3 regions of the Thermoanaerobacter siderophilus SR4 genome follow, and region 1 is predicted to be linked to each of the others. Evidence: riboswitches for the same ligand, from Rfam matches in the RefSeq annotation. Region 1 holds a riboswitch; each other region holds the start of a gene.
The links. A riboswitch is a leader RNA that binds a small molecule or an ion and turns the genes downstream of it on or off. The one in region 1 is predicted to bind fluoride.
Positions count from the first base shown of each region.

Region 2: linked by a shared signal. The riboswitch ahead of THESIDRAFT1_RS15060 (dynamin family protein) and the one ahead of crcB (fluoride efflux transporter CrcB) in region 1 are both predicted to bind fluoride.
Region 3: linked by a shared signal. The riboswitch ahead of THESIDRAFT1_RS02430 (DUF6062 family protein) and the one ahead of crcB (fluoride efflux transporter CrcB) in region 1 are both predicted to bind fluoride.

Region 1 covers NZ_CM001486.1:1,298,497-1,308,257, forward strand. The annotation lists gene THESIDRAFT1_RS06280 (hypothetical protein) at 1-248, shown strand, start outside; gene THESIDRAFT1_RS06285 (DUF1646 domain-containing protein) at 801-1,823, shown strand; gene tadA (tRNA adenosine(34) deaminase TadA) at 1,945-2,391, shown strand; tRNA gene THESIDRAFT1_RS06295 (tRNA-Ser) at 2,396-2,486, shown strand; tRNA gene THESIDRAFT1_RS06300 (tRNA-Ser) at 2,542-2,635, shown strand; RNA gene ffs (signal recognition particle sRNA large type) at 2,655-2,921, shown strand; gene THESIDRAFT1_RS06305 (HD domain-containing phosphohydrolase) at 3,055-4,956, shown strand; partial or broken gene dnaX (DNA polymerase III subunit gamma/tau) at 5,018-6,573, shown strand; gene THESIDRAFT1_RS06315 (YbaB/EbfC family nucleoid-associated protein) at 6,640-6,975, shown strand; gene recR (recombination mediator RecR) at 6,985-7,584, shown strand; fluoride riboswitch at 7,633-7,692, shown strand; gene crcB (fluoride efflux transporter CrcB) at 7,754-8,161, shown strand; gene crcB (fluoride efflux transporter CrcB) at 8,158-8,541, shown strand; gene THESIDRAFT1_RS06335 (HD-GYP domain-containing protein) at 8,596-9,761, shown strand, end outside.
Region 2 covers NZ_CM001486.1:484,251-494,011, reverse strand. The annotation lists gene THESIDRAFT1_RS02385 (carbohydrate kinase family protein) at 1-715, shown strand, start outside; gene THESIDRAFT1_RS02380 (LacI family DNA-binding transcriptional regulator) at 803-1,777, shown strand; gene THESIDRAFT1_RS02375 (bis-aminopropyl spermidine synthase family protein) at 1,921-2,997, shown strand; gene THESIDRAFT1_RS13180 (hypothetical protein) at 3,092-3,241, shown strand; gene THESIDRAFT1_RS02370 (hypothetical protein) at 3,269-3,721, shown strand; gene THESIDRAFT1_RS02365 (class I SAM-dependent methyltransferase) at 3,711-4,340, opposite strand; fluoride riboswitch at 4,548-4,607, shown strand; gene THESIDRAFT1_RS15060 (dynamin family protein) at 4,712-5,323, shown strand; gene THESIDRAFT1_RS15055 (P-loop NTPase family protein) at 5,347-6,474, shown strand; gene THESIDRAFT1_RS02355 (DUF5320 domain-containing protein) at 6,623-6,982, shown strand; gene THESIDRAFT1_RS02350 (NifB/NifX family molybdenum-iron cluster-binding protein) at 7,177-7,539, shown strand; gene THESIDRAFT1_RS02345 (ATP-binding protein) at 7,554-8,402, shown strand; gene THESIDRAFT1_RS02340 (ATP-binding protein) at 8,399-9,274, shown strand; gene THESIDRAFT1_RS02335 (NifB/NifX family molybdenum-iron cluster-binding protein) at 9,271-9,615, shown strand; gene THESIDRAFT1_RS02330 (MBL fold metallo-hydrolase) at 9,635-9,761, shown strand, end outside.
Region 3 covers NZ_CM001486.1:498,036-507,796, reverse strand. The annotation lists gene THESIDRAFT1_RS02450 (ATP-binding protein) at 1-1,082, shown strand, start outside; gene fsa (fructose-6-phosphate aldolase) at 1,204-1,854, shown strand; gene THESIDRAFT1_RS02440 (ABC transporter substrate-binding protein) at 1,951-3,264, shown strand; gene THESIDRAFT1_RS02435 (peptidoglycan D,D-transpeptidase FtsI family protein) at 3,281-4,942, opposite strand; fluoride riboswitch at 5,158-5,217, shown strand; gene THESIDRAFT1_RS02430 (DUF6062 family protein) at 5,270-5,926, shown strand; gene THESIDRAFT1_RS02425 (hypothetical protein) at 5,919-6,248, shown strand; gene THESIDRAFT1_RS02420 (HEAT repeat domain-containing protein) at 6,245-6,670, shown strand; gene THESIDRAFT1_RS02415 (MFS transporter) at 6,746-7,846, shown strand; gene THESIDRAFT1_RS13760 (hypothetical protein) at 7,863-8,393, shown strand; gene THESIDRAFT1_RS13755 (hypothetical protein) at 8,446-8,718, shown strand; gene THESIDRAFT1_RS02405 (ABC transporter substrate-binding protein) at 8,859-9,761, shown strand, end outside.

The DNA of each region.
Region 1 (9,761 bases):
TAAAAGACTTTAGCGTCCACCCATCGGCGGATGACCCTGTAAATTTATCAGTAGTATTGAAACATCTTTATGAAAAACATCCCGAAATCGAGGTTGAAGTTGTGGATTCGAGGAATTTTTTCTTTTTTCTTTATCTGCTCAAATACAATATAAAAGGTGGTAAAACTGCCTGGATAATGGAAGGTAAAAAAGTTTTTGAAGGTATACCTACCATTGAACAACTTGAACAAATTTTGCAGGCGCATTAAAATATTATTTCAAGGGATTCTTCAAATTAATGAAAGAATTTCTACAAAAATGTTGACAGATGATAGTGCAAAATTTAAGTAGGTGGTCTAAGAAGGAAAAAGGCACTTAAATATCGAAAAAAGACCTCACTGCCAAAAACAATAAAAACAAAAATCAAAAGAAAAGTGAGGTTTGGGTGCAGTCCTGCTTTTGACGTCAATTCCCACAACAATATTATTGTTTATCATAAAAAATCACCTCATTTAATGCTTTTAGAAAGACTTCATAAGTTCCTCCCTACATTACTTGAGTATACAGCCTTGCATATGAAGCGAGGATACCCTAGGGGGCCTCAACTAACCCAATTGTATATACTCAAGGGATGGGCGACGTGCTATTTTGATGGAATAAGCTAGTAGAAGGCTTCCCAGGAGGCATTTATGTCGATGCCACTATCCTATGAGTATTATACAACAAAAACTCTTTGCAACACCCCTGGGGCACCTCAAAAGTTAATGTTCGTGTTTATATACTCTTTTGTATCTAAATATATCTTACAAGGAGGTATATATATGGTAACAGCATTAGTTGTAATTTTAGTACTTATTCTGTTATTGCCATTTGTGGTAAAACAAGTAGAACACAATTTGGAATATTTTTTATTTACAATGGGAATTATATCTGTAATTGTGTCAAAACAATTTAGTGCAGAATTGTTTTTCCATATTTTCAAAAATCCACTCATTTACTATATTACTTTGGCAGTTTTGATTGCAGGGTTAATTTTTACATTGTTAAAAGAAAAATTGAAAATAGGTGTTGAAAAAGTTGCAGATAAAATATCTTTGAGGCTTTTCGCATTCATTATAATCGTGGTACTTGGGCTCATGTCAAGCATTATTACAGCAATAATTGCCTCTTTGGTTTTGGTTGAAGTCGTAAACTACTTGCCTCTTACTAGAAAAAACAAAATAAATTTGATTGTCATTGCTTGTTTCTCCATAGGCCTTGGTGCTGTTTTAACGCCTGTAGGAGAGCCACTGGCTACTATTGTTGTATCCAAGTTACATGCCGACTTCTTTTATCTTGCACGATTAATAGGTATTGATATAATAATTGCAATTTTAGCTCTTGGATTAATAGGAACATTTTTTGCAAAAAGAGAAAGTGGGATAGGTGAGCCTACAGAAGATGTTGAGGCAGATGAGAATATAAAAGAAGTATTCATTAGAGCTTTTAAAGTATTCGTCTTTATTTTTGCATTAGAGCTACTTGGAACAGGTTTTAAGCCTATAATTGATTTATATATTGTTAAAATGAAAAGTGAGCTTTTATACTGGGTAAATACAATTTCCGCAATTGTTGATAATGCTACGCTAGCAGCAGCAGAAATTTCTCCATCAATGACGCCGGAACAGATAAGAGCTATTTTAATGGGAATGCTTATTAGTGGAGGGATGTTAATTCCAGGTAATATTCCAAACATCATTTCAGCGGGAAAATTAAAAATAAAAAGTACAGAATGGGCACGAACTGCTGTTCCTCTAGGTGCAATACTTTTGATAGTGTATTATATTGTATTGTTTGTGATCTAAATAAATTCAAGTAGGAGTATACTTGACACTTAAATAATTCTCTGATAAAATACCTTTATGCAGAGTACAAATAAAAAGCCACAGGTTTATTTTGTGGGCATGCATATTTACGGTGGATTGTATGATTAATAGATTCATGGAAGCTGCTATTTTAGAGGCGAAGAAAAGTTACCAACTTGGAGAAGTACCTGTTGGAGCTGTTATTGTAAAAGATGGACAAATAATTGGGAAAGGATTCAATCAAAAAGAATCATCAAATGATGCAACAACTCATGCGGAAATATTAGCGATAAAAGAAGCTTGTAAAACCCTTGGCAGTTGGAGACTTGATGACTGTAGCATGTATGTGACTTTAGAGCCTTGCCCTATGTGCGCTGGAGCTATTTTAGAATCCCGCATAAAGAGGGTATATATAGGAGCGGAAAGTGAAAGAACAGGTGCTGCAGGTACAGTAGTTGATATTTTAAATAACAGCTATTTAGGAAGTAAAACAGAAGTGTATTTTGGAATAATGGAAGAGGAATGCAAAACTCTTTTAAAAGATTTCTTTGAAAATTTAAGGGGATAAGTGCGGAGAGATGGCTGAGTGGTCGAAAGCGCTCGCCTCGAAAGCGAGTGGGCGAATTTTTCGCCTCGTGAGTTCGAATCTCACTCTCTCCGCCATGAAAATTGAATAAAAAGGTGGAGTAATTACATGGGTTGAAGTCCAGTAAAACGTGGAGAGATGACCGAGTGGACGAAGGTGCACGACTGGAAATCGTGTGTACCCTTTAAAAGGGGTACCGAGGGTTCGAATCCCTCTCTCTCCGCCATGAAAAAGGTAATTCTTGGCCGTACTAGATGGGGAGGTAGCGGTGCCCTGTAACCTGCAACCCGCTATAGCAGGGTCGAATTCCCAGGCTGAGGCCTGACCATTGTAAGGTCTGGCATAAGTAAGTGGCGTTGATACTTGAGTCCTGCGCAACGGAAATTTGCGAACCCCGTCAGGTCCGGAAGGAAGCAGCGGTAAGCAAACACTTCCGTGTGCCGCAGGGGAGCTTGAGTGGAGCTAACTGCTTATGTAACGCTTATGGTGGCAGGTCGAAGCTGGGTGTACGGCCTTTTATTTTTGTTCTTTTACTGGAAAATATTTCTTATTATTTTTTATAACTCTTACTTAAAATGTGAAGGCTTTTAGCCGAAATAAATATAGGGAACTTATTCTTACAAAAGAAAAGAGATGGAGGATAGTATGTTTAAAAGATATTATTATAATACACGGATATTTTTTACTTTATTTGGAATTTCTGTAATTGTTTACTCGTTGTCATTAGCTCATTTTTTGTCAGGGTTTGAAAATAGAGTTTTTATAGGGGGAATAATTTTATTAATTTCGCTGGGGTTATCGAGTTTTTTATCTAAAAAATTGTCTGAACCTATTAAAAAATTAAACGAAGCTGTTAAAAGGATTTCTCGCGGGGATTTTGATTATCAGTTAAATATTACTGATTCAAAAGAGTTTAGGGAACTTTCAGAGAATTTTAATTCCATGGCTAGAGACTTATCTCAAAGTTATAAAAAATTAAAAGAACAGACGGAAAGTTTAATACAACAAAATGAAGAATTACAGGAGTTTAACGCGGAATTAGAAGCTTCCTACGAGCAGTTAGAGACTTTGACTCATGAATTAGAAATTTCTGAAAGAAAGTATCGATTGTTAGTAGAAAATATTCGGGATATTTTGTGGGTGACTGATAAAAATTTTATTATTGAATTTGTCAATTCACGAGTTATAAGGTATTTAAATTATACTCCTCACGAATTGATAGGAAAAAGCATTTTTGAAATTGTAGATGAAGACAGCAGAGAAATCTTGAAAAACATGATGGAAGGTAAAATTAATTTTTCAGAAATCAATTTTAAAAACAAAGAAGGCTTATTGGTTATAACAGAAACCCATGTTAAAAGGCTAAAAATTGATGAAAAAGTGGTAGGCATTCAAGGCATTTCTCGAGATATTACAGAAATGTATTATGTAAAAAAACAGATAGCTGAAAAGAATAATGAAATATTGGCTATTAGTGATGTAGGAAGGCTACTTACATCGGGAAGTGACATAAAAGAGGTATTGAATAACATAGTAGAAAAAGTTGCTGAATTGTTAAATTCACCTTTGTGCACTATAAGAGAATATAATCCGTATTTTCATAAGTTTGTTTTACTTGTAAAAGGGGGAGAATTAAAAGATTATCCTGTCTATGAAGAAATTAAATTATCAGAAGAGGACATAAATGAATTAGTAAATCAAAAAGAAATAAAAATAAAAGATGTAGAAGAGTTTTCTCATAGTGAAAAAATAACACCTATTTTTGCAGCTAAAGATGTTTATTCAGTTGTGATAGTGCCTTTAATTTTTAGAAATGAAACTAAGGGAATTTTAACAGTTTGGACTGCAGCAAATACGGTCAAAAATATGAGTTTATTGAGATCTATTGCCAGCGCAGTGTCTGTGGCAATTGAAAATTCCAAACTGTATGACGAGATTAAAAAAGTCTATATAAAGACTATAGAAGCTTTAGCTTATGCAATGGAAGCAAAGGATTTATATACGAAAGGACATTCTATGAGAGTATCTCAATATGCTGTTTTAATAGGGGAATATATGGGCTTTTCAAGGGAAAAAATAGAACAATTAAGGATTGCAGGGATATTACATGATATAGGAAAGATAGGTATATCTGATACTATTCTTCTAAAGAAAGGCAAACTCTCGGAAGAAGAGTATAACGTTATAAAAAGTCATCCAGAGATATCAAGAAAAATTTTAATGCCTATAGATCTGCCGAAAGAAATATTAGAAGCTATTTCCAAACACCATGAACGATATGATGGGAAAGGTTATCCTTATGGTTTAAAAGGCGAAGAAATCCCTATAGAAGCAGCAATTCTTGGTGTGGCTGATGCCTTTGATGCAATGACTTCTGATAGAGCTTATAGAAAAGGAATGACTATTGAAGAAGCAGTAAATGAAATTTTAAGACATAAAGGTACTCAATTTCATCCTGAAATAGTAGATGTATTTATCTCAATTTACATGAATGCGAGGCAAAAGCTAGAGGAAGTAAAAAATCAGATATTTGAAAGTGTTTCTTAAAATTTTAGATGTAGAAATATATCTTTTTTTTGTTACAATTGAAAATAACGAGGTGTTAAACATGTATCAGTCTTTGTATAGAAAGTATAGGCCAAGAAGTTTTAAAGAAGTGGTGGGGCAAGAACATATTGTAAGAACTTTAAAAAACCAAATAAAGTTAAAAAAGATAGGACATGCTTATCTCTTTACAGGTACAAGAGGAACAGGAAAAACCAGTGTAGCTAAGATTTTTGCAAAAGCAGTTAATTGTTTAAATAATAAAGATGGAGAGCCTTGTAATTCTTGTGAGATTTGTCAAGCTATAAATAACAACACTACGATGGATGTTTTAGAGATTGATGCTGCGTCTAATAACAGTGTAAATGATGTAAGAGAATTGAGAGAATCTGTAATTTACTCTCCATCCCTAGCTAAGTACAAAGTATATATAATTGATGAGGTGCATATGCTTTCTACAGGGGCTTTTAATGCTCTTTTAAAGACATTGGAAGAGCCACCTCCTCATGTGATTTTTATTCTTGCGACTACAGAGCCGGACAAATTGCCAGATACTATTTTATCCCGCTGTCAAAGGTTTGACTTTAAAAAAATACCTACTCGATTAATAGCGCAAAATCTTGAAAAAATTTGCATTGACAGCAACATAAAAATTGAAGAGAAGGGTCTTAAAACTATCGCACTTTATGGCAATGGTTCTATGAGAGATGCTATTAGTCTTTTAGAACAATGTGCTTCTTATAAAGAAGGCCTTATAACCTATGAAGATGTATGCGAAATGTTAGGTGTAGCTAATGATGAAATGTTATTTTCTCTTTTAGATTACATGAATGCTAAAGATGTAGCAGCTTCATTGAAACAATTAGATAAAATTTTGTCTTATGGAATAGACGTGGGGAATTTTTTAAAGTCCTTAACTTATATTTTGAGAGATATGGTGCTTTACAAAACAGGAGGAGAGGAATTAAAAGAAATTTTATACAGCGATGTAGAAACTGTAAAAGAAAGAGTGCAAAACTTTGGTACAGCTTTTTTGACTAACGCTTTAGAAAAATTTACAAATCTACAAAAAGAAGTTAGATATGCTATATCTCCGTTAACCCTTTTAGAAGTGACTATTTTGAGGTTGATAAAGCCGGAAATTTCTTACGATATGATGAGTTTGTTAGCAAGAGTAGAACAAATAGAAGACAAATTAGAAAAAGGACAATTTTTTTTGAGGGAAGAAAAAGAAGAGAAAAATAAAAAAATAAATTCGCCAGAAGAAGGAAAAGAAGAAAACGTGGCATCGCAAATAGTACAGCAAGAGGATATAGATCTAGAAAAGGTGTGGGCTGAAGTAAAAGAAATGATAAAAAAAGAAAGAATAGCTTTGTATGCCTTTATAGAAAAAGGGATTCCTTATTTAAAAAAGGAACAATTGTGGTAGAATATCCTGAAGAGTATGCTTTATTAAAGGAGGAATTGAGCAAAGCGGAAAACAAAAGTTTTATTGAAGGAATATTAAAAGAACTAGTTGGGAAGGCAATTCCTTTGAAGTTTGAATTAAGAAAAAATGAAGAGGAATTACTTGTACAGCAAGTTAAGGAGTTTTTTGGTGAAGATATAGAGATAATATAATTTTCACAAATAATTCAAAAAAGCATATAAATATTTTTAGAATAAAATTTAGGAGGTTATAGTGTTATGGCAAAAGGCGGATTTCCGGGCGGGTTTAATATAAATAACATGATTAAACAAGCCCAACAGATGCAAGAAGAAATAAAGAAAATGCAAGAAGAGCTAATGCAAAAGACTGTAGAAGCTACTGCCGGTGGTGGGATGGTAAAAGCAGTTGCTAATGGCAGAAAAGAACTTGTAAGTATTGAAATAAATCCTGATGTTGTAGATAAAGATGATGTAGAAACGTTAGAAGACCTTGTATTAGCTGCGGTTAATCAAGCGTTAAGGAATGCAGAAGAAATGATTGCTTCTGAAATGGCAAAGATAACCGGAGGACTAAACATTCCTGGACTGTTTTGAGGTGAAAAAATGAACTATTATTCTACTTCTATAGCGAAGCTTATAGAAGAACTGTCAAAGTTGCCCGGTATAGGTCCTAAAACAGCACAAAGGCTTGCTTTTTTCATAATAAATATGCCTTTGGAAGAGGTAAAAAGCTTGTCTCAAGCGATTATTGATGCAAAAGAAAAGATAAAGTATTGTAGAATTTGTTATAACATAACTGACACAGAGGTTTGTAACATATGTAGTGATAAAGAAAGAGATCATTCTCTTATATGTGTTGTTTCTCATCCTATGGATGTTGTTGCAATGGAGAAAATACGAGAGTATAAAGGAGTGTATCATGTACTTCATGGTGTTATTTCTCCTATAGAGGGCGTTGGCCCTGAAGATATAAAAATTAAAGAACTTTTAGACAGAGTAAAAAATGGAAATGTAAAAGAAGTCATACTTGCTACAAATCCTGACATAGAAGGAGAAGCGACAGCAATGTACATTGCTAAGCTATTAAAACCGTTAGGAATAAAAGTCACAAGGATTGCTCATGGGGTGCCGGTAGGTGGTGACTTGGAATACACCGATGTTGTAACTCTTTCAAGGGCTCTTGAAGGTAGAAGAGAATTGTAAAAGGTATTGCATTTTCATTTGTACTTTATTATAATAAATTTGTGGTAAATAACAGAAGGCGATGGAGCTCGCCATAAATGCGGAAACGCTGATGGCTCCTATTAGGATGATATAAGGCCTAATAGGAGCTTTTTATTGCCCAAAAATGTAAACAGAAAGGGAGATTTTCATGGAATACATCTATATAGGGATTGGCGGGTTTTTTGGAGCCGTACTAAGATATTTAATAACAATTTACTTTACAAAGATGTATCACACTGCATTTCCCTTTGAAACTTTTGTAATAAATATTTTAGGTTCGTTTTTGTTAAGTTTTATTGCTAATTTTACTATGGATGAGTACAAGGTAAATACTAATTTGAGATTGGCGATAACAACGGGATTTATTGGGGCTTTTACAACATTTTCTACTTTTAGTATGGAAACAATAAATTTATTAAAAGCAGGGAAAGATTATATTGCTCTAAGTTATATAATTTTATCAATATTTGGTGGCCTTTTGATGTCTTATTTAGGATTTGAATTTGCTGACAAAACTTTTGACTTACTATTAAAGGAGCGGGAGGAAGAAGAGTGACAAGTATACTATATGTAGGAATTGGAGGAATTTTGGGAGCAATATTGAGATATGAAATATCGCGGCATATAAAGGAAAACCGAGAGATAGTTATTCCTATCGAAACTTTTATTATAAATGTATTAGGTGCGTTTTTATTAAACTTTTTATCAAGTCCTAAAATAAATGTAAATTTAAGCTATGATGTTAAACTTTTTCTGACAACGGGATTTCTAGGTGCTTTTACAACATACTCAACTTTTTCCCATGAGACAGTAGACTTAATCAAGAATAAAAAATATTTTCATGCATTTATATATATGTCCTTAACAATTATATTTGGACTAATAGGAGGAGTATTGGGATATTATCTCGGAAATTATATGGGAAAATTGATTTGATTGGTGTATAATATATGTCAGTAGAAAATAAATATCAGTTAGGAGGAATAAAATGTGAATTTAAATTATAATAATCTGCTGTCTGCTTTATCTTTGGCCCTTGACGTGCAAGAGTATAAGAACATGGGACATGCAAGAAGGGTGGCTTATATTTCTCTAAGGATTTCTGAGATGCTGAATTTGGATGAAAAAGAAACAAAAAAAGTGTATTATTCTGCTTTGTTACATGATATAGGACAAGGAGATATATACGAAGATTTTAACAAAGACGAATGGTGGAAACACAGTGAAAGAGGAAGTGAAATTGTAAAGAAGTTGCCTTTTGGAGAAAATTTTTCGGATATTATAAGATATCATCATGAAAATTACGATGGAAGCGGACATTTTAAACTAAATGGCGATTCTATTCCTTTAGGAGCTCAGATTGTTTTTATATCTGATCAATTTGATATACGGTACACCTCATCGGTTGGGAAAGAAAGTGAGTATAATATTCGGAATAATATCAAAGAAGGTATAAAAAGTGGTACTGGCAAGATGTTTAATCCCGTGGTTGCAAATGCATTACTTGACCTTACAAGACAAGAAAAATTTTGGCTTGATTATAAATTTTTTGATATAAAAAGTATATTAAAAAGGATTGAACCTAAAGACACGGTTTCAATAGGAATTAATGAATTAGAGGATATAGCAGAGGTTTTTGCACAGATTATCGATAATAGAAGCCGATTTACATATAACCATTCAAGAGGTATTTCAAACTTGGCATATAATATGGCCAAAGTGATAGGCTATGATGAAGAAGTGACCAGGAAAATAAAAATTGCGGGATTGCTTCATGACCTTGGAAAGCTAGCCATACCTAATTCTATTCTTGACAAACCGGACAAGCTTACTGAAGAGGAGTTTATGGTTATAAAATCTCATACCTATTATACTAAAGAAATACTCAAAGAAATAGGAGGAATAGATGATATAGCAGAATGGGCCGCAAATCATCACGAGAAATTAGATGGAAGCGGGTATCCTGAGGGATTAAAAGGTGACGAAATTGGAGAGATTGATAGACATGTGGCGGTTTGTGACATGTATCAAGCATTGACAGAAGACAGGCCTTATAGAAAGGGACTTGAACCGAAGCAGGCGATAGACATTATTGCAAAATCGGTGAAAGATAATAAAGTAAGCGGAGAGTCTTTAGAAATTTTAAAAGAAGTGGT
Region 2 (9,761 bases), 810 kb from region 1:
TACAACTCTTGCTTTTGTACATCTTGATGACAAAGGAGACAGAAGTTTTACTTTTTATCGAAATCCGGGAGCTGACACAATGTTGGAAGAAGAGGATATTGAACTGGATTTAATAGAAAAAGGAAAAATATTTCATTTTGGGTCTTTATCTATGACAGATGAACCCTCAAAAAGTGCCACATTGAAAGCTATTGAATATGCAAAACAAAATAAAAAAATTATTTCATATGACCCTAATTGGAGACCACCTTTATGGAAAAATGAAACTGTTGCGAAAAAAGAAATGGCTTTGGGATTACAATATGCAGATATAGTGAAATTATCTGAAGACGAACTACAATTTCTGACGGGAGAATCAAGCTTGGAATATGGCAGTAAAATATTATTTGATATGGGGATAAAACTAGTTTTAGTAACTTTAGGAGCAAAAGGTTGCTATTATAGACATGCATCGGGTACAGGACATATACCTGCATATCGTGTAAATGTGGTAGATACAACAGGAGCTGGAGATGCTTTTTTAGGAGGAGTTCTTTATAATATATCAAAAATAAATTATCCTTTAGAAAAAATAAAAACTCAAGAACTCGAAAAAATTATTGACTTTGCTAATGCTACCGGTGGACTATGCACAACTAAAAGAGGAGCAATTCCTGCAATGCCAACGTTAGAAGAGGTAAAATATTTACTAGTACATGGTGTAAAATCGTTGTAAAATATGCCATTATGAAGACTTTAATTGTAATTACGATAAAGGTATAATAGAAGAGGAGACAAAAAGTAGTAATAGAAGGTGATAGACATGCCAACTATAAAAGACGTAGCGAAAAAAGCAGGAGTTACAGTTACGACTGTATCGAGGGTTTTAAATAACAGAGGCTATATAAGCGAGGTAACGAGAAAAAAAGTTTATGAGGCGATGAAAGAGTTAAATTACCAGCCTAACGAGTTAGCAAGGTCCTTATACAGAAAAAAATCCTATTTAATAGGTTTATTAATTCCCAATGTAGCGCACCCTTTTTTTGCAGAATTGACCGGTTATATAGAATATTATGCTTATCAAGAAGGTTATAAAATTTTGTTGTGCAATTCTGGGCAAGATAGTAGCAAGGAAAAAGAGTATATAGATATGCTGAAAAGGCATCAAGTTGATGGTATAATTATTGGCAGTCATACCTTAGAAGCAGAGCAATATTTAAATGTGAAACTTCCTATTGTGGCAATTGATAGATATTATTCCAATATACCTTATGTAGCTTCAGACAATTATAAAGGTGGAATTTTGGCTACAAAACTTTTAATACAAAAGGGATGTAAAAAAATTGCTCACATAAGCGGCCCATTGATTTTGAATACACCGGCAAATAATCGTTATAAAGCGTTCAAAGAGGTAGCAACACAAGAGAATGTTGAGTATTTTGTTGTAGAAACAAAGTTAAACAGGTTTGAGATAGAAGAATATAAAAAAATAGTAAGAGGCCTTTTTAAAGAACATCCAGACATTGACGGTATATTTGCCAGTGGCGATTTAATCGCTGCTTCTGTAATAAGTGTGGCTAAAGAGTTAAATAAAAAAATACCTCAAGATTTGAAAATTGTAGGTTATGATGATATAAATGTCGCTAATTTGGTAGTTCCATCTTTAACAACCGTAAGACAACCAATTAAAGAAATAGCAAGAAAAGCTATTGAACTGATATTACGCCAAATAGATGGTGAAAAGGTGGAAAAAGAAAATATTTTGCCTATAACTCTGATAGAGAGGGAGACTACGTAATTTTGACCTCTCTTGACTTTTTTATTCAATTAAATGTATAATTTTATGTGCTGGCCTAAATATTGGCTTAAATGGAATATACCCCTGTATGGTATTTTGAAGGTGTAAAAAGCTTGTAGAAATACTATTATGGGGGTGAGAAGATGGAAAGTCTACAAGATATAGCGCACCAAATCTACCAAAGAACAGGGGTTATGACTTCCTCTAAGGATGTGGAAAAAATATTGTCAGCTGCTGCAGCAACTCCGCATTTTTGGGAGATTATAACTCTTTCACAAAAACCTTTTTCAGTTGTAGCAGAAATAATTGAGTTACTACGTCAAAAAAATTTGTTGGAAGTTGATAAAAATGGAGATATAAAATTTAATTCTAAAGGTTTAGAATATCTTGTGAGTCTTAAAATAGCTCCAAAAAGAACATATACTTGTCACGCGTGTGAAGGACGAGGGATAAACTTTTCTAAATTAGAAGACTTGATCAAAAAATTTGACCAAGTGACAGTAAATCGCCCAAAAGCTATTAGCGATTATGACCAAGGTTTTGTTACGACACAAACAGTGGTGGGCAGAATAGCTCTCCTGGCTGAAAGAGGAGATTTAGAGGGGAAAAAGCTTTTAGTTTTAGGTGATGATGACCTTGTAAGTATAGCAGCAGGACTTTCAGGTATGCCAACGGAAATTGTTGTGATGGAAATAGACGATAGACTAGTGGAATACATCAATGAGGTGGCAAATAAATATAATCTGCCTATAAAAGCCATGAAATACGATTTTAGAGACAAACTACCAGAGGAATATGTAGGGTATTTTGATACTTTTATTACTGACCCGCCAGAGACTATAGAAGCTTTGGAAATTTGCATAGGAAGAGGGATTTCTGCTCTTTCCAAAGAAGGGTGTGCGGGGTATTTTGGACTGACGTCGATAGAGGCCTCATTGGAAAAGTGGAATGTTTTCCAGCAAATTTTAGCAAGTAAATTTAAAGTGGTAGTGACAGATATTATCCATAACTTTAATCATTATGTAAATTGGGACTATCTTTTAAATACAGTAGGTAAACAATATGAATTTGTGCAAGTAGAGCCAAAACTTAATTGGTACCGGTCTTCTATGTATCGTATAGAGACCTTAAAAGATTCAAAAGGAATTGAAAATGAATATAAACCTTGTGAATTATACGTAGACGAAGAAGCTTTAATATACAGAGGAGACAAAGCATAGGCTTCCATACTAATGTGGAGGCCTATATTTATTATTCAGTACAAGCACAAGACAAACTATAAAATCATATGTAAAAATGAGTATATAAAATTTTATGAAAAGAGTGATCGCTATGAAAGAAGAAAAAGAAGGATTAAATGCTTATTTGCTTGTAATTGTACTTTCGTTGATTCTCTATTTCGGTTTGGGTTATGCAAAACCTGAAGAGCCAGCGATAATAATTTTTCCACTGCCAATAAGATGACATAAAAGTTATAGGGGGAGAAAATACATGTTTTCATCGGATAATTTAGAATCCCAATTGAAAGATTTGCTATTAAAGCTAGGATTAAGGGAAAATAGCGAAGAGAATGGTCAAAAAGAAAATAAGGAGGAGGATAAAGATGAAGAAGGTGGAGAACATCCTGATGTAGATGGAGGGAATGGTGATAAAGGGAATGGGGAAAATGGTGAAAAAGATAATACAGGTGGAAAAGGAGGAGATGAAAAAAAGAAGGGAGTCTTAACCCCTTCACAGATAATGGTTATTTTAGGTATACTTAGCGGAGCTTTGGAACCTATCTCAATAATTGTGGATAGAAATCAAAATGTGCAAATTGTTTTATCAGGTACATTGATAGAAAAAATAGAATCAAAAGAGGATACGCAACCCAAAGAAGGGGATTTTTTAGACAACGTAATAAAAGCTTTGTTTAAAAAGTGTAGTTCAAATATCATTTTTTAGCGCTTATTACTATGAAGGAGCCTTTGCCAAAGCCATATCTTACAGGTTCTTTTTCTTTTATTTCATCAAGTTTTTTAAAAATGGTCTGTGAGAAATTGAAATTTTTAAATCCTGCTTCGTAAAGCAATTCAACTATTTCACTTGTAGAATAAAACGTTGCTTCTTTGTAAAATAGACTTTTTTCTTTATTTGCTTGATATATTTTGCCAATTGTGCTCTCTCTATCTACAAAGCCTATTAAAATTGTACCGCTATTTTTAAGTACTCTAAAACATTCTTTGAAGGATTTTAGCACATCGTCTACAAAACATACAGTCGTCACCATTAAAACAAGGTCAAAAGAGTTGTCTTCAAACGGAAGATTTTCTGCTACTCCATCTACCACATTAAGACCCCGTTCTAAAGCAATTTTTCTCATTTGATAAGAAGGTTCTACTCCGCTTTTTATACCTAGAGGTACTGCAAACTTTCCAGTTCCGATTCCTACTTCCAACCCTTTTTCAAATTTCGGCATAAGCAATTTTACAGCATCTAATTCCGATTGATAGGCGTATTCATTTTTTTCAAACCATTCTTCATATCTGTCAAAATGTTTTTCAAAAGCAGATATTTTAGGCATAATTTTTCATCCTTTCTAAAACTTAAATTTTTATCCACTTTCCTATGCTTATTCTTTGAAAGTCACAGTTTAAAAGTCAAACACACTCTTTAATAAACCTCCCCTTGCTTTCATTATATCATATAACAAAAAATATAATGCACGCATATCTTTAGCTTTTACTATCTTGCAAAGTTTTTACATTTTGGGTATAATGATATTGACAATTGTATAAAAAGTGATGGAACTCACTTCAACCGCCGAAAGGCTGATAGTTCCTACTTGGTGTAAAAGCCAGTAGGAACTATTTTGCTTTTTAGGGGGTGATGGTAAGGTAAAAAATGTCACTCCATATCTGAATTTCGATTATACTGTTGATATGAGGTGAGCTAATGAAGGAGCAATATAACCAGATGAAAAGAAGCTTAGATGTGATATTTGAAAAAATAGAAAGAATATCAAAAGATATCAATATTAAAGCAGTAGGAGAAGCTGTTTCAGAAGTTAAAAATAAATTTTGCAATAATATTTTTTATCTTGTGATATTAGGACAATTTAAAAGAGGAAAATCAACATTTACTAATTATATGTTAGGAGCTGATATACTTCCAACAGGTGTTGTTCCTTTAACATCTGTTATAACAAAAATCCAATATAGCACTGATATATGGGCAAAAGTTCTATATGATGATGGCAGAAGTGAAAATATTGACATTAAAGAATTGGATTTGTATTGCACAGAAAAAAACAACCCTAAAAACATAAAAGGAGTCAAGGAAATACATATAGGATATCCTTTTGAGTTTATAAGTAATGACGTAGTAATCATAGATACACCGGGAATTGGTTCAGTCTATAAACATAATACAGATGTTGCATATAGTTATATAAATAAAGCTGATGCTGTGATTTTTTTGCTTTCAGTAGACCCTCCTATAAGTGAACTGGAAAAGGAGTTTTTGTCTAAAATATCTGAAAATGTTAATAAAATATTTTTGTTTTAAATAAAATTGACTATGTAAATGAAATGGAGTTAAAGGAAATAATCAATTTTAATGAAAATATTGTAAGAGAAATTACAAAGAATAATAACATTTCTATTTATCCAATTTCTGCTAAATTGGCATTAGAAGGCAAAATATCAAAAGATAATAAAGCAATTGAAAAGAGTGGAACTCAAAAGCTGGAAAATGATTTGCAGAATTTTTTAATAAAAGAAAAAGAAAAAGTGTTGCTTGAAAGCTATGCCAAAAATATTGAAAGAATTATTTCGATGTGCCAAACTTTTTTTGAAAGCAGTATAAAATTGAAACAAATTCCATTAGAGCGTCTTGAATCTAATATAAAATCTTTTGAGAACTTTATTAAAGAAGTTGAAAAAAGCAAAAAAGAAATATCCTTATTGTTTCAAGGTGATATGAAAAATATTTTACAGAATTTTGATAAAAAGATGGAAGAATATAAACAGTTTATCAGTATAAGAGTATCAGAAAAGATAAAAGGATATTACCACGGTATTCGTGACTTTAGTCGAATTAATCAGAAAAAAGAGCTTGAAAAGTACCTCGAAAGAGCTATTATAGAAGAATTTGAAAAATTAAAAGGTCATATTGAAAGGGATATTGAAGAACAATATAGTAAAGCTTTGTCTAATTATCTTTTAAGGCTCAATGCAGTCATTGATGAAGTAAAAACAGTAGCAAACGAATTGTTCGGCATAAATCTGGAATATTTTAAAAGCGTAGGTGGTATTACGGCAGAGAGTAAATTTACATACAAGATAGGATATGATGTTGGTGCATTGGAAATAGACCCTGTGTATTTTACCTATTTTTTGCCTAAAAAATTTGCTGGAAAAATTATTTTAAAAAGGATTTTAGATAGAGTAGACATTGATGTTGACAGAAACATAGGTCGCATTCGTTATGATTTATTAACAAGGATTGAAGAAAGTTTTAGTGAATTTGAAAAAGATATGAATTTTAAATTACAAACGATGTATGATACTGTAAAAGAACTACTTGCTAAGTCAATAAAGGATTATAAATTTGATAGAGATAGCTTCGAAAGAGAAAAAGCTTGTTATCAGACATTGCTAAAAGATATTGAAAAAATACGTGAAGAATTAGAGCATGTTTTAAATATGTTGAAATAATATAGTGAAGTATATAAGTGAAAGAATTTAAAAATTCAACAATAAAAAATATTTTTTTGGGTAAAATATTATTGACATAAGTCCATAACAGTGATATTATATAACTAGGTAATGGTCATATGACCAAAATAAAAGAGGAGGGATTGATATGCCAAGAGGAGATGGAACAGGTCCAATGGGTTTAGGCCCAAGAACAGGAAGAGGCTTAGGATATTGTTCAGGATATAATGTACCTGGTTATTTAAATCCTGTAGGAGCATACTGGGGATTTGGCAGAGGCTTCGGTTGGTTCGGCAGAGGAAGAGGATTTAGACATATGTACTATTTAACAGGACTTCCTGGTTGGGCAAGAGGATGGTATGGTTATGGGTATCCTCAATATCCTGGCTACAATATAAATGAAAAAGATGTTTTAAGTGCTGAAGCAAAATATTTGGAAGACCAATTAAAATATATAAAAGAAAGATTGGACCAATTAGAGAAAAAAGACGATAAAAAAGAGGAATAATTAGTTTTAAAAGTCGCAGTCACGCAAGTGGCTGCTTATTTTTATGCTTTAATTTGATATAATTTGGCTAAAGTGTTATAGTAAAACAGATTAAGTGCGCTTTTTGTTTAATAAATTTATTGACATATGACAAAAATAATAATATATTAATAAATGTAAGTAACATATGTCAATAATGAAATGGAGGATGCAATATGAAAATAGCTATTTCCTCAGAAGGAAAAACTCTTGAAGCTAAGGTGGATTCAAGATTTGGACGAGCTCAATATTTTATTATAGTTGATAGTGAGACGATGGATTATAAAGTTATTGACAACGCTGCAGTAGCCCAAAGCAGTGGTGCGGGCACTAAAGCGGCACAGACTCTTATAGATGAAGGCGTACAAGTTCTCATCTCAAGCAGTGTAGGACCAAACGCTATGGAAGTATTTAAAGCAGCAGAAATTCCAGTTTATAAAGCAATAGAAGGAGATGTAAAAACAAACATAGAGCTTTTTAAAAATGGAAGCCTTGAAAAGATAACAGAAGCGACAAATCAAGGACATCACCATCATTAAAAGGAGCATTGAAGATGAGAAGAGTCAAGATTTCTGTATTGAGTGGTAAAGGTGGGACAGGAAAAACAACTGTTTCTGTTAACCTTGCCAAAACTTTTAATAATAGCCTGTATGTTGATTGCGATGTAGAAGAGCCTAATGGCTATTTATTTTTAAATCCTCAAATAGAAGATGAAAAAACGGTTGAAGTCATAATACCTGAAATAAACTCCGACAAATGCACATTATGTGGTGAGTGTGTAAAAGCGTGTAGATTTGGAGCTTTAACAAAATTAATCAAAAAAATTCTCGTGTTTGACCACTTATGTCATTCCTGCGGAGCTTGTTTTGAGATGTGTCCTTATGATGCCATAGTAGAAAAATACAAACCTATTGGTACGATAAGGAAGGGCAAAGCCCAAAGCGTGGATTTTATAGACGGAAAATTAAATTATGGAGAAGCGACTGGAGTGCCTATTTTAAAAGAGATTAATAAATTGATTGAGAATGTAGATAAACCTGTAATAGTGGATAGCCCGCCAGGGACTTCTTGCCCAGTTATACATTCTATTGAAGGAAGTGATTTGTGCATTCTGGTTACAGAACCTACTCCTTATGGTTTGCACGACTTTGATTTAGCGGTACAGCTTGTAAAACAGATGGGCATTCCTATGGCCGCTGTCATTAATAAAGCTGGGGAAGGGGACAATATTATCGAGGAATACTGCGAAAAAGAAGGCATAAAAGTTTTAGCGAAGATTCCTTTTAAAAAAGAGTTTGCAGAGGCTTATTCAAAAGGGAAATTGTTGATTGAGGTTAATGAAGAGGTAAAAGGAATATTTGAGAAGTTGACGATTGATGCATTGGAGTTGATAAAAAAATGAAGCAGTTAGCAATTTTAAGCGGGAAAGGTGGTACAGGGAAGACAACAGTTGCCACTACTTTGAGCACCATTATTAAAAATAAGATTATGGCGGATTGTGACGTAGAAGCTCCTAACCTAAATATAGTTTTGCAAGGAGAAATAATAGAAAAGCAAGACTTTTACGGCAAAGAGACAGCAGTAATTGACAAAGACAAGTGTATTGAATGCGGACTTTGTGAAAGACTTTGCAGGTTTGATGCTATTTCAAATTTTGAGGTAAATCCTTATTATTGTGAAGGTTGTGGCCTTTGCATGTATAAATGCCCTGTTGAAGCGATTAAATTGGTAGAGGAAAAAACAGGCCATGTAGTATATGCCAAGACAAAGTCTGGAGAAAAAGTAGTATATGCAGAGCTTTTTCCTGGAGCAGATGGTTCAGGGAAATTGGTGACAGAGGTGAGAAAGAAGGCGAAGGAAGTAAGTGACGATAACGATGAGTATTTGATAATTGATGGCACTCCAGGAATAGGATGTCCTGTCCTTGCTTCTGCTACGGGTGCTGATTTGGTATTAATTGTTACAGAACCTACACTTTCTGGTTTTGCTGACATGAAGAGAGTGTTGTCAGCGATAGAAAGCTTTAAAGTTCCTTCCGTGGTGTGTGTCAATAAATGGGATTTAAATAAAGAAGTATCACAACAAATAGAAAAATATTGTGAGGAAAACAACATTGTGGTTGTTGGGAAAATAGATTTTGATGAAACAGTTGTAAAAGCTCTAAAAAATTTACAAAGCTTAAGTAGTTATCCTGACAGCACTGCTTACCAGCAAATTTATAAAATGTGGCTTAGGATTAAAGAAATTTTAGATGAAGGGGTGGAAAGTAAATGAAAATTGCTGTTGCTTCAGAAGGCGAAGAAGTTTCAATGCATTTTGGACATTGTGAAGGTTTTTGGATTTTTGATGTGGAGAATGGTAAAATAAAAGACTCTACTTTTTTACCTAATCCCGGTCATAGGCCAGGATTTCCCCCAGGGTTTTTAAAAGACAAAGGAGTTGATTGTATAATTTCTGGAGGTATGGGTACCAGTGCTATTGAGCTTTTTAATAGTTACGGAATAGATATAATAACTGGTGCTGAAGGAGATGCAAAAGAAGCAGTAGAGAAGTACATCAATGGTACTTTGACATCTTCTAACAGCCCTTGTGAAAAACACGAACATCATCACTAAAGAGGGGAGGAGAGAGTAATTGGAAATACAGGTGCTTATAGAAAATGTGGTGTTTAATAAAAATTTTGTAGCAGAACATGGATTATCAATTTTAGTAAAAAAAGATGATAAAGAAGTTTTGGTGGATACCGGCCAGAGTGAAAACT
Region 3 (9,761 bases), 800 kb from region 1:
CTTACGATGAAAACCCCTTTAGCCGTATTTCAGAAAAATATGGTTTTGATGCCGTAAGCGATTTAATGATTGAGGCTGTCGAAAAAGAAATAGGGATTTTAAAGGAATTTTGCTCTATAAACATAGCGGGAAGTGTAAATAATTTATTAAATACCGAATTGCCTGACTTTGAAAGGTATGTTGATGGGAGCTTTTTCAAGTCAAAGATTAGTTTCACGGAAAATGTCAACACTAGTCATACATTAGAGGATTTATGGGAACTGAAAAAAGATAAATTTGCTGAATATCTATCTGATTATTACCATTCAAACGGCTGTGGCATTTTTGGAAAGTATAAAGCTTTTCGATGGGTTACAGAAAATGGGTCAGGACAATTAAAAGGAATAGAAAATGTTGACCCTATAACCTTTGAGGATTTGATAGGATATGAAGAAGAACACAAAATAGTTATAGAAAATACGAAAGCTCTCTTAAAAGGTTTTCCTGCAAATAATGTGCTTTTATACGGCGATAAAGGTACTGGAAAGTCTTCTACTGTTAAGGCTTTGCTCAATGAATTTTACAAAGAAGGCTTGAGGCTTATTGAAATTAACAAAAATGATGTAAAAGATTTGTCATACATAATTGATATAATTAAAGACAGGGGAATGAAATTTATATTGTTTTTTGATGATTTATCTTTTGATGAAAGTGAAGTGGAATATAAAGAACTTAAGTCAGTATTAGAAGGTGGAGTAGAGATTTTACCTTCAAATGTAGTAATTTATGCGACGTCAAATAGGAGGCATATTGTCACAGAGAATATAGAAGACAATGAACTTCATAATACAGATGCAAGAGAAGAGAAACTTTCTTTAAGTGATAGATTTGGAATAACTGTTACGTTTGTTTCACCCAGCCAAGAAGAGTATTTAAAAATTGTTAAAGGATTAGCTCAAAAGCACAATATAGAAATAGAATGGAATCTATTAAAAGAAAAAGCATTACAATGGGCTATATGGCATAATGGAAGGTCTCCAAGAAGTGCAAAACAATTTATAGACCATTTAAGGTATGAAATATACAAGAAAAATACTGTTTGAGTTTTTGAAGGCTTGCTTTACAGATAAAATAAAATTGCATAACTATAAAGCATGGCTTTTAATTTTTTAAAGTTAGATATATAATAAAGGTAAATAAATTTGATAACGGAGGGATGAAGTGATGAAATTTTTTCTTGACACTGCAAATGTTGACGAAATAAGAGAAGCTAATGCATTAGGTGTAATATCAGGTGTTACTACAAACCCATCTCTTATTGCCAAAGAAGGAAGAGATTTTATTGAGGTAGTAAAAGAAATTACTCAAATTGTAGATGGTCCTATAAGTGCAGAAGTTATAAGCGATGACCATGAGGGTATGATTAAGGAAGCAAGAGAATTGGCAAAGATACATAAAAATATAGTAATAAAAATTCCTATGACGGCTGAAGGGTTGAAAGCAGTAAATGTTCTTTCCAAAGAAGGAATTAAAACAAATGTGACGCTAATATTTACAGCAAATCAAGCATTACTCGCAGCTCGTGCAGGTGCAACATATGTAAGTCCTTTTGTAGGAAGGCTTGATGATATAAATACAGATGGCTTGCAGATTATTGAGGATATTGTTACGATATTCAATAATTACGACATAGATACAGAGATAATAACTGCAAGTGTAAGACATCCTATACATGTTTTACAGGCGGCAAAACTAGGGGCACATATAGCGACAGTACCATATAAAGTGCTCATGCAGATGGTAAAACATCCGTTGACAGATGCGGGAATAGAAAGATTTAAAGAGGATTGGAGAAAAGCAGGGCTTAAAATATAAATTGATAAAAAAGCAGGGTAGAATTAGGAAATCTATCCTGCTTTTTAAGTTATTTAAGAGTAATTTTGAGAATATAGATAGTAAGAGGTGGTTAATGTGAGAAAGCCTTTTACTATTTTGTTATATTTGTTAGTGATATTTTTTCTTATATATTGGCCTTACTATATGAATCTTTATGAAAAAGAACAAATACAAGAAAAAAATCAGGTAGAAGAGGAGTTTAGAGGAATAATTACATTTTGGGATTTCCCTCATCCTTCAATTAAAGACCCAGGAGGATTTGAATTTATAAAAAAGAAAATAGAATTATTTCAGTACAAATACCCGGGTGTGGTAATAGATTTTGAACCTCTTTCATATAAAGACGGATATGAAAAAATGATTAACTCTTCTAAAGATGGCTCTTTGCCAGATATTTTACCTGTTGGGGCAGATTTTTATTTTATTTCAAATGATTATTTAAGCCCTATTAATAAATATGTAGATGAAGAGTTTAAGAAACAATACAAGGAAGGCGTTATTGATGCTATAAGTTATAAAGGCAATATTTATGGAATGCCTTTAGGAATGTATACTAATGTTCTTTTTTTAAATGTTGATATGTTTGCCGAAAAAGAAATTCAATTGCCTGAAAATGGGGAATGGAATTACGAAGAATTTGTTGATAGTATGACAAAACTCACCTACACTGAAGGAAAAAAGGATAAAAAATATTTTTATGGATTAGGTCTTTCTCTCGCGCTTGATAGCTATAATTTATGGGGATTTTTACTTTTAGATGGTGCGAAGGCTTTTGACAAAGAAAAGTATTCTTTTTTTGGCCCTCAAGCAGTTTCAGGGGTGCAAAAAGTTTTGGATTTATTCAATAAATATAAGGTGGTAAATCCTGTTTCACTTGAGGGGGACAGAGAAAAATTATGGCAAGACTTTATTACTACTAAAAACACTGCTGTATTAATAGAAGAAAGCTATAAAATAGCACAGCTTAAAAATTTACAATCAAAAGGAAAGCTGTTTGAGTTTGATGTAGCTATGTACCCTGAAGGTGAAAGTGGCATACCACTGACATTATCACCTAAAATATATGCCTATGGCATAAAGAAGGAAAAAGATGAAAAAAAGCTTGAGATGGAGTATAAATTTATAAGGTTTATTACAGAAGACCAACAAAAGGTGATTGAATTAGGTTATGTACCAGTTAAAAAACACAAAATTATTGAAGACGATAAAATGAAAAGAATTGAATTAGCTATTAATTATACAAATATCATCCCACAATTTGGCGGATGGAGAAAAATAAACAACACAGTGATGGCAAAAATAAAAGAAGGAATAAAAAATAGCAAAAATGCCTTTGATATAACAGAGGAAATAAAAAATAGTGTAAGTCAGTTGGTGCAGTACAAATAACGGGTATTATTATTTTTTACTTTTTTACTGTGTCATAATACCTAAGAGTATCTCTTAATATTTCCTGGGCTATTGGTGCGGCTACTTCTCCTCCCATATGACCATTTTGCGTTGGATTTTTAACAAGAACTAATACGGCAATTTTTGGGTTTTCAACTGGTGCAAATCCAGCAAATGATGCTACGTATTTTCCTGGAGCATAATTTTCCGTTGTACCTGTTTTTCCACCTACTGTATATCCAGGTACTTGTGCCGCTTGGCCGGTACCCTCTGTTACTGTTTTTTCAAGTATATACTTCATTGTATCGGAAGTTTTTTTAGAGATAACTTGTCTAACTATTTGAGGCTTATATTCTTTAATTATTTTATCGCCGTTTTCGATGTATTTTACAATATGTGGGACCATAAGGTTTCCACCATTTATCACGGCAGAAAAAGCCGTAATCATTTGGAGTGGAGTTACAGCGATTCCTTGTCCAAAGGACATAGTAGCGAGGTCGACAGGATATATCTTTGACTTTGGCAAAATCATTCCACTGGCTTCTCCAGGAAGCTCAATTCCTGTTGGAGTGCCGAAACCAAAAGCTTGTATGTATTTATAAAAGGCATCGACACCTAATCGTTCTACTACCTGCATAAAAACTGTGTCACTAGATTTTTCTATAGCTTCTTCGAAGTTTATCTTACCTAATTTTGTCCAGCTATTAATTCTATGCCCCGATACAATATAATAACCGGGGTCATCAAATTGCTCATCAGGTGTTACTACCGCTGATTCTAAAGCAGCAGAAGCAGTAATTACTTTAAAGACGGAACCAGGCTCATAAATGCTAGAGACTGCCGGGTTTGACCAATAGTCTTGTGAGGATATTTTTTGAGGATTATTAGGATCAAAATCAGGTATATTTGCCATTGCTAGAATTTCACCTGTTTTGGGATTCATGACTATTGCTGTTATACCATCTTGCGGTTTATACTTTTCATAGCCATTTTTTATGGCTTTTTCTGTATAACTTTGTATTACAGAATCAATTGTAAGGACAATATTATTACCATTTGTAGGTTTGTAAAGCTTGCTTGGGACTCCTACTTTTCTACCTTCTGCATCAACAAGAGAGATTTCACGACCAGGTACACCACTTAAGTATTTATCTAAAGAATATTCAAGGCCATACAAACCGTTGCCATCAATTCCTGCAAAACCTAATACTTGTGATAGCATTTTGCCGTTGGGATAGTTTCTCATAAAAGTATCTTCTACATATATGCCTGGTATGTTAAGACTTTTTATTTTGTTTATATTTTCTAGAGGAATGGACCTGCCAAGTACAGCCCATTCTGAGTTTTTATTTGAAAGAATTTTATAAAGTGAGTCTTTGTCCATATTTAAGTATTTATAGAGTTCTTCTGAAGCTTTTTCTGGATTTTTTATAAATTTAGGAGCCGCAAATACATCTCCTGCTGGAACATTACAGGCAAGGATATTCCCGTTTACATCATAAATATTGCCCCGTTGAGGCTTTAATATGATATCAGCAGTACTTTGCCTTTCGACTGCCATGGCAAGTTTTTCAGAGTTTATACCCTGTATCCATATAAGCCTTACGATAAGGGCGAAAATCATAATAGTAAAAAAGATAAATATAATAAAGGTTCGTTTTTTTACATATGATGTCAATTTTATTCTAACCCCTTTTTATAAAGATTTTGTTTATCCAATATAATTATACCATAGATATTTTGTGGGATAATTAGATAAAAAGATAAAAATAATTAAGATTTATTAAATGTTAAGCAAAAATCATAAATCCAAACCGAAAAACAGTCTTTAATATGTAGCCTTTTCACTTGTATTTTTGTTTAAAAAATGTATAATATTATTATAGAGAAAAGTTAAATAACGGTGATGAAGCTCACCTTATTGCCGTGAAGGCTAATGGCTTCTACGCGCTTTCGTAGAAGCCATTTTTGTTTATTTGACAAAAAAGAGAGGATGAGAATCTGCATGAAGTTAGAATTTATTCCATTGTATGAGGTTTTTGAAAAATATAAGGGAGGTTGTCCAATATGCAAGGTTATAAAAGACGAAGAAAAAGCCTATTGTGAGCATTTGTTTGAAGATGAGGTTTTAAAAGACCCTGAAATGTATGTCAAAATAAGAGAGACAAATTTTTGCCATTATCATTTGGAATTATTGAATAACTCATATGATAAATTAGGTTTGGCAATTGCATTAAAAGCAAATATCAGTTATAAATTGCAGCAGATTACAGACAAACGTAAGTCTTTAAAGAAAAAAAGAGGGAAAGAAACAAAAAACAAATGCCTTATTTGTGATTATTTAAGTGAAAGAGATAAATACCAGATGCATATATTGATAGATATTTTACATGCTGATAAAGATTTTGTTGAAAGGCACATTGAAGGCTTGTCTAGATTATGTTTCCACCACTTAAATATGCTTATGGAAAGTGCAAAGGATGTTACACCACAAATTGAGAAAATATTTAAAATAAATGAAGCTGCAATTGAAAAAAATATTAATGACCTCGAATGGTTTATAACAAAATTTGATTATAGATTTCATGATGAACCATGGTATGACTCTAAGGATTCGATTGAAAGAGCATTGAAACTATTGCGAGGTGGCTATTATGATTAGGATTTCTTTTGAAATTACTGATGAAAGCTTTGAAGAAATCAAAGAGTTAGTTGCTGATTTTGAAAAAGATGGTTTTACAGAAGAAGACGCATATAGAGCTATTTTTGAAATGGGGATTAAAGCATATCAAATAGAACGGGATAATCCTAATGAAGATGATTTAAGAAGACAGCTTATTTCTATGGCGTCTAAATACTCTGCAATGAAATTTAAAAATTTTCAGTTGATGCGTGACAACCAAACACTTGAAATAAGATTAAAAGGTTATGAGTCTGAAAATAGATATCTTAAAAAAACTTTAGGTATAAGGGTTGATGAATGATGAGATATATATGTCCTGTGTGTTTTAAAATAGCTGAAATTGGAGAAGAAAAGTGCTCAAATTGCGGATATGATTTTAAAAATATATCAGATGATGATTACAGTGAAAAACTTATAAAAGCCATAAATCATCCGGATTATAATGTCGCTTATATGGCAGCAAAAATAATTGGAGAACTTAAAATAAAGAAAGCAGAAAAAGTATTGATAGAACATTTACGCAATAATGGGGATAAAAAGGACCCATATATTGAACAGATTATTGTTTGGGCTCTTGGAGAGATTGGCGGAGAAGAGTCTCACAGGTTTCTTTTAGAAAACAAAGATAAATTCTCAATTTTAACAAAAAATATCATTGAAAATTCTTTGGAGAAAATTAAAACAAGAGTGGCAAATAAGGAAGGTGAGTCAATTGGAAAATAAAGAAATAAAAACAATGAGAATAATAACATTAAAGTCTTGGGTTGGGTTGCATTTTTTGGTGGATTAAGTCAGGATATGATTGTACCTATTTTGCCTACTTTTTATACGCAGATTCTAGGACTGAGTAAAGAAATGGTAGGTTTAATAGAGGGAAGTGTCACTACAGTTGTAAGCCTTATGAGAATAATATCCGGAATAATTTCAGATAAAATTGGAAAAAGGAAATCTATTGTGTTTATTGGATATCTATTCTCTGCCATTGGAAGAGTATTACTGCCATTGACGAATGGTGCTGCAATGGTTTTTGGGTTGAGACTGGTTGATGGTATTGGGAAAGGTACAAAAGATGCGCCGAGAGATGCACTTGTTGCAAAATCTTCTAAAATGAAAAATATGGGCTTTTCGTTTGGATTTCAAAGAATGCTTGACACATTAGGTTCTTTCCTTGGGCCATTGATTACTGCTGGTTTGATGCTCTTGTTTGCCAAATATACAGATTCTATAAAGTACAGATTAATATTTTTGATTGCTGGCCTTGTAGCTTTTATCACAATAATCCTCATAGGTTTATTTGTAGTGGAGCAAAAGGGCGAAAGAGTAAGTTCATCTTTCAAATTAGATTTGTCTGCTTTTAAGGGAAAATTTCTGCTGTTTTTCATTGTAATGCTGATATTTACGCTTGGCAACAGTAGTGATGCATTTTTGATTTTAAGAGCACGCAGTGTTGGTGTAAAAGATTCAACGATACCGATAATTATAGCTATGTTTAATCTGTTTTATGCTTTATTATCAGTACCAAGTGGAGTATTGTCTGACAAAATAGGAAGAGTTAATGTAATAAGGTTAGGTTGGATTATTTATGCAGTTACATATCTCGGTTTTGCATTAGCAAAATTGCCGTGGCATATTTGGGTTTTGTACGCGATATATGGGGTTTACTATTCAACAACGGAAGGTGTTGCAAAGTCTCTTGTTGCACATATAGTCGATGATAGTAATAGAGGAACTGCATTTGGGCTGTATAATGCATCGATGGGACTACTCGCACTTCCCGCAAGTTTTATTGCTGGATATTTGTGGGATAAAGTATCTCCTGCTGCACCCTTTTACTTTGGAGCATTATGTTCCATAATGGCAGTTGTTTTAATAACACTGTTTAAAATTGAAAAAAGTTAAAAGGGGGGTGAGAGAAATGCCGTCTGATATAGATTCCTGGGCAAGAAATGTGAAAGACTACAGTGAAATTCCAGAAATATTTAAATTTTACTATGATGAGAACTTTAAAGATTCAACCCAGTTTTTAAATGCTATATATGCTCCTGCTGATAGCTGGGGTAGAAGAAAGACAAACGATAAACTCATGTTCTTGTATGAAAATAATGTGGTTTTTCTCGAAAAAATGAAAAATAGTATTAATGCTGTTTCGTATCCTATTGAAAATATTAATTACATTGAAAATGGGTCTATATTGTTATATTCATGGCTAAAAATAAATGGGAACATAGAAGGTGAAACGAGGTCATTTGTGCTTGAGTACAACACTGTTGTCGAAAATATATTTAAGCCTATAATTGAAAAATTACGTATATTATTATGTGACATAGAAACGTCTGATAAGGAAAAAGAAATAGATGACTTTGATTGTTTGAGGGATATAAATTACAAATGCAAAAAAAGCTGTATTAAATGGCGAAAAAGTAATAGATTTTTTATATCAAGCTGATATAAAAGTTCCTTACTTTAAATTCTTCAAAAAATTAAAATCAACTTCTCATATGATTATATTTACAAATAAAGAATTAATAATATTACAAGAAGAAAATGCAAAGTCTATAAAAGATGTAAAATATGGTGGTATATGGATTTACATTCCTGTACATAAGATTTTAAATGCGTACATTGATGAGGAAGAAACTGGGTTTTTAAATTTATCTATTAATGTATCTGGCTCTAATGTTTTTAAGTCACGATTTGAATTTTCACAAAAGGAAAAGGTAGAACGATTAGTTGAACAAATTAACAAAATAGCAAGATACAATCTATTATAATATTAATAAGTTTCAAAAATGTCAACCGTATTATAAACGGTTGACATTTTATCAAAAAATTTATGTCAAACGGTTGACATATAAAAATTAATCAAGTATAATAAGAGTAAATCTAAAAAATTTAAAGAAAGGGGATTGTCATGAAGAGAAAAATTTTATCCATTATGTTGACGTTTGCATTGGTTTTTTCGCTCATGGCAGGCTGTGGTACAAAAAGCAGCGATAATGGAGAAAGTAATAGTACTGCCACGGCAACAAAGACTGTAAAAATTACTTTGCTAAATTCTAAGGGGGAAATTCAGGCTCAATTAGAAGATGCAGCTAAAGCTTTTACAAAAGAAAATCCGAATATTACTGTAGAAGTCATTCCTGCAGCAGCCGGTCAGTCACCTTTTGAAAAGGTTACCTCCATGTATGCATCTGGTAATGCACCGACAATGGCAATGTTAGATCCAGGTGATATAGCAAAATTCAAAGATAAATTCTTAGATTTAAGCAGTGAAAAGTGGGTTTCAGATGCAATAGATGGTGCTTTAAATGCAGCTACAGTGGATGGAAAGGTTATAGCGTTTCCGTTTGCTGTTGAAGGATATGGACTTATTTACAACAAGGCTGTACTGGACAAGGCTTATGGTGGAAACTTTGATCCGAGTTCTATAAAGACGAGAGATGCTTTAGAAGAAGCATTTAAAAAAGTAGAAGCAACAGGTGCTAAAGCACTAGAAATTTCTCCAATGGATTGGTCTTTAGGCGCACATTTCCTTTCAATAGCGTATGCGGATCAATCTAAAGATCCTGCTCAAGTAGCTCAATTTTTATCAGACTTAAAAGCGGGAAAAGTTGATTTAGCAAATAATAAAGTGTTTAATGGCTTAATGGATACTTTTGACATGATGAAAAAGTACAACATAGATAAAAATGATCCATTATCTCCGACTTATGATAGAGGACCAGAGCTTATTGGTAAAGGTGAAGTTGGATTTTGGTTTATGGGAAATTGGGCATGGCCACAGATAAAAGAATTTGATACTGCAAATGGACAA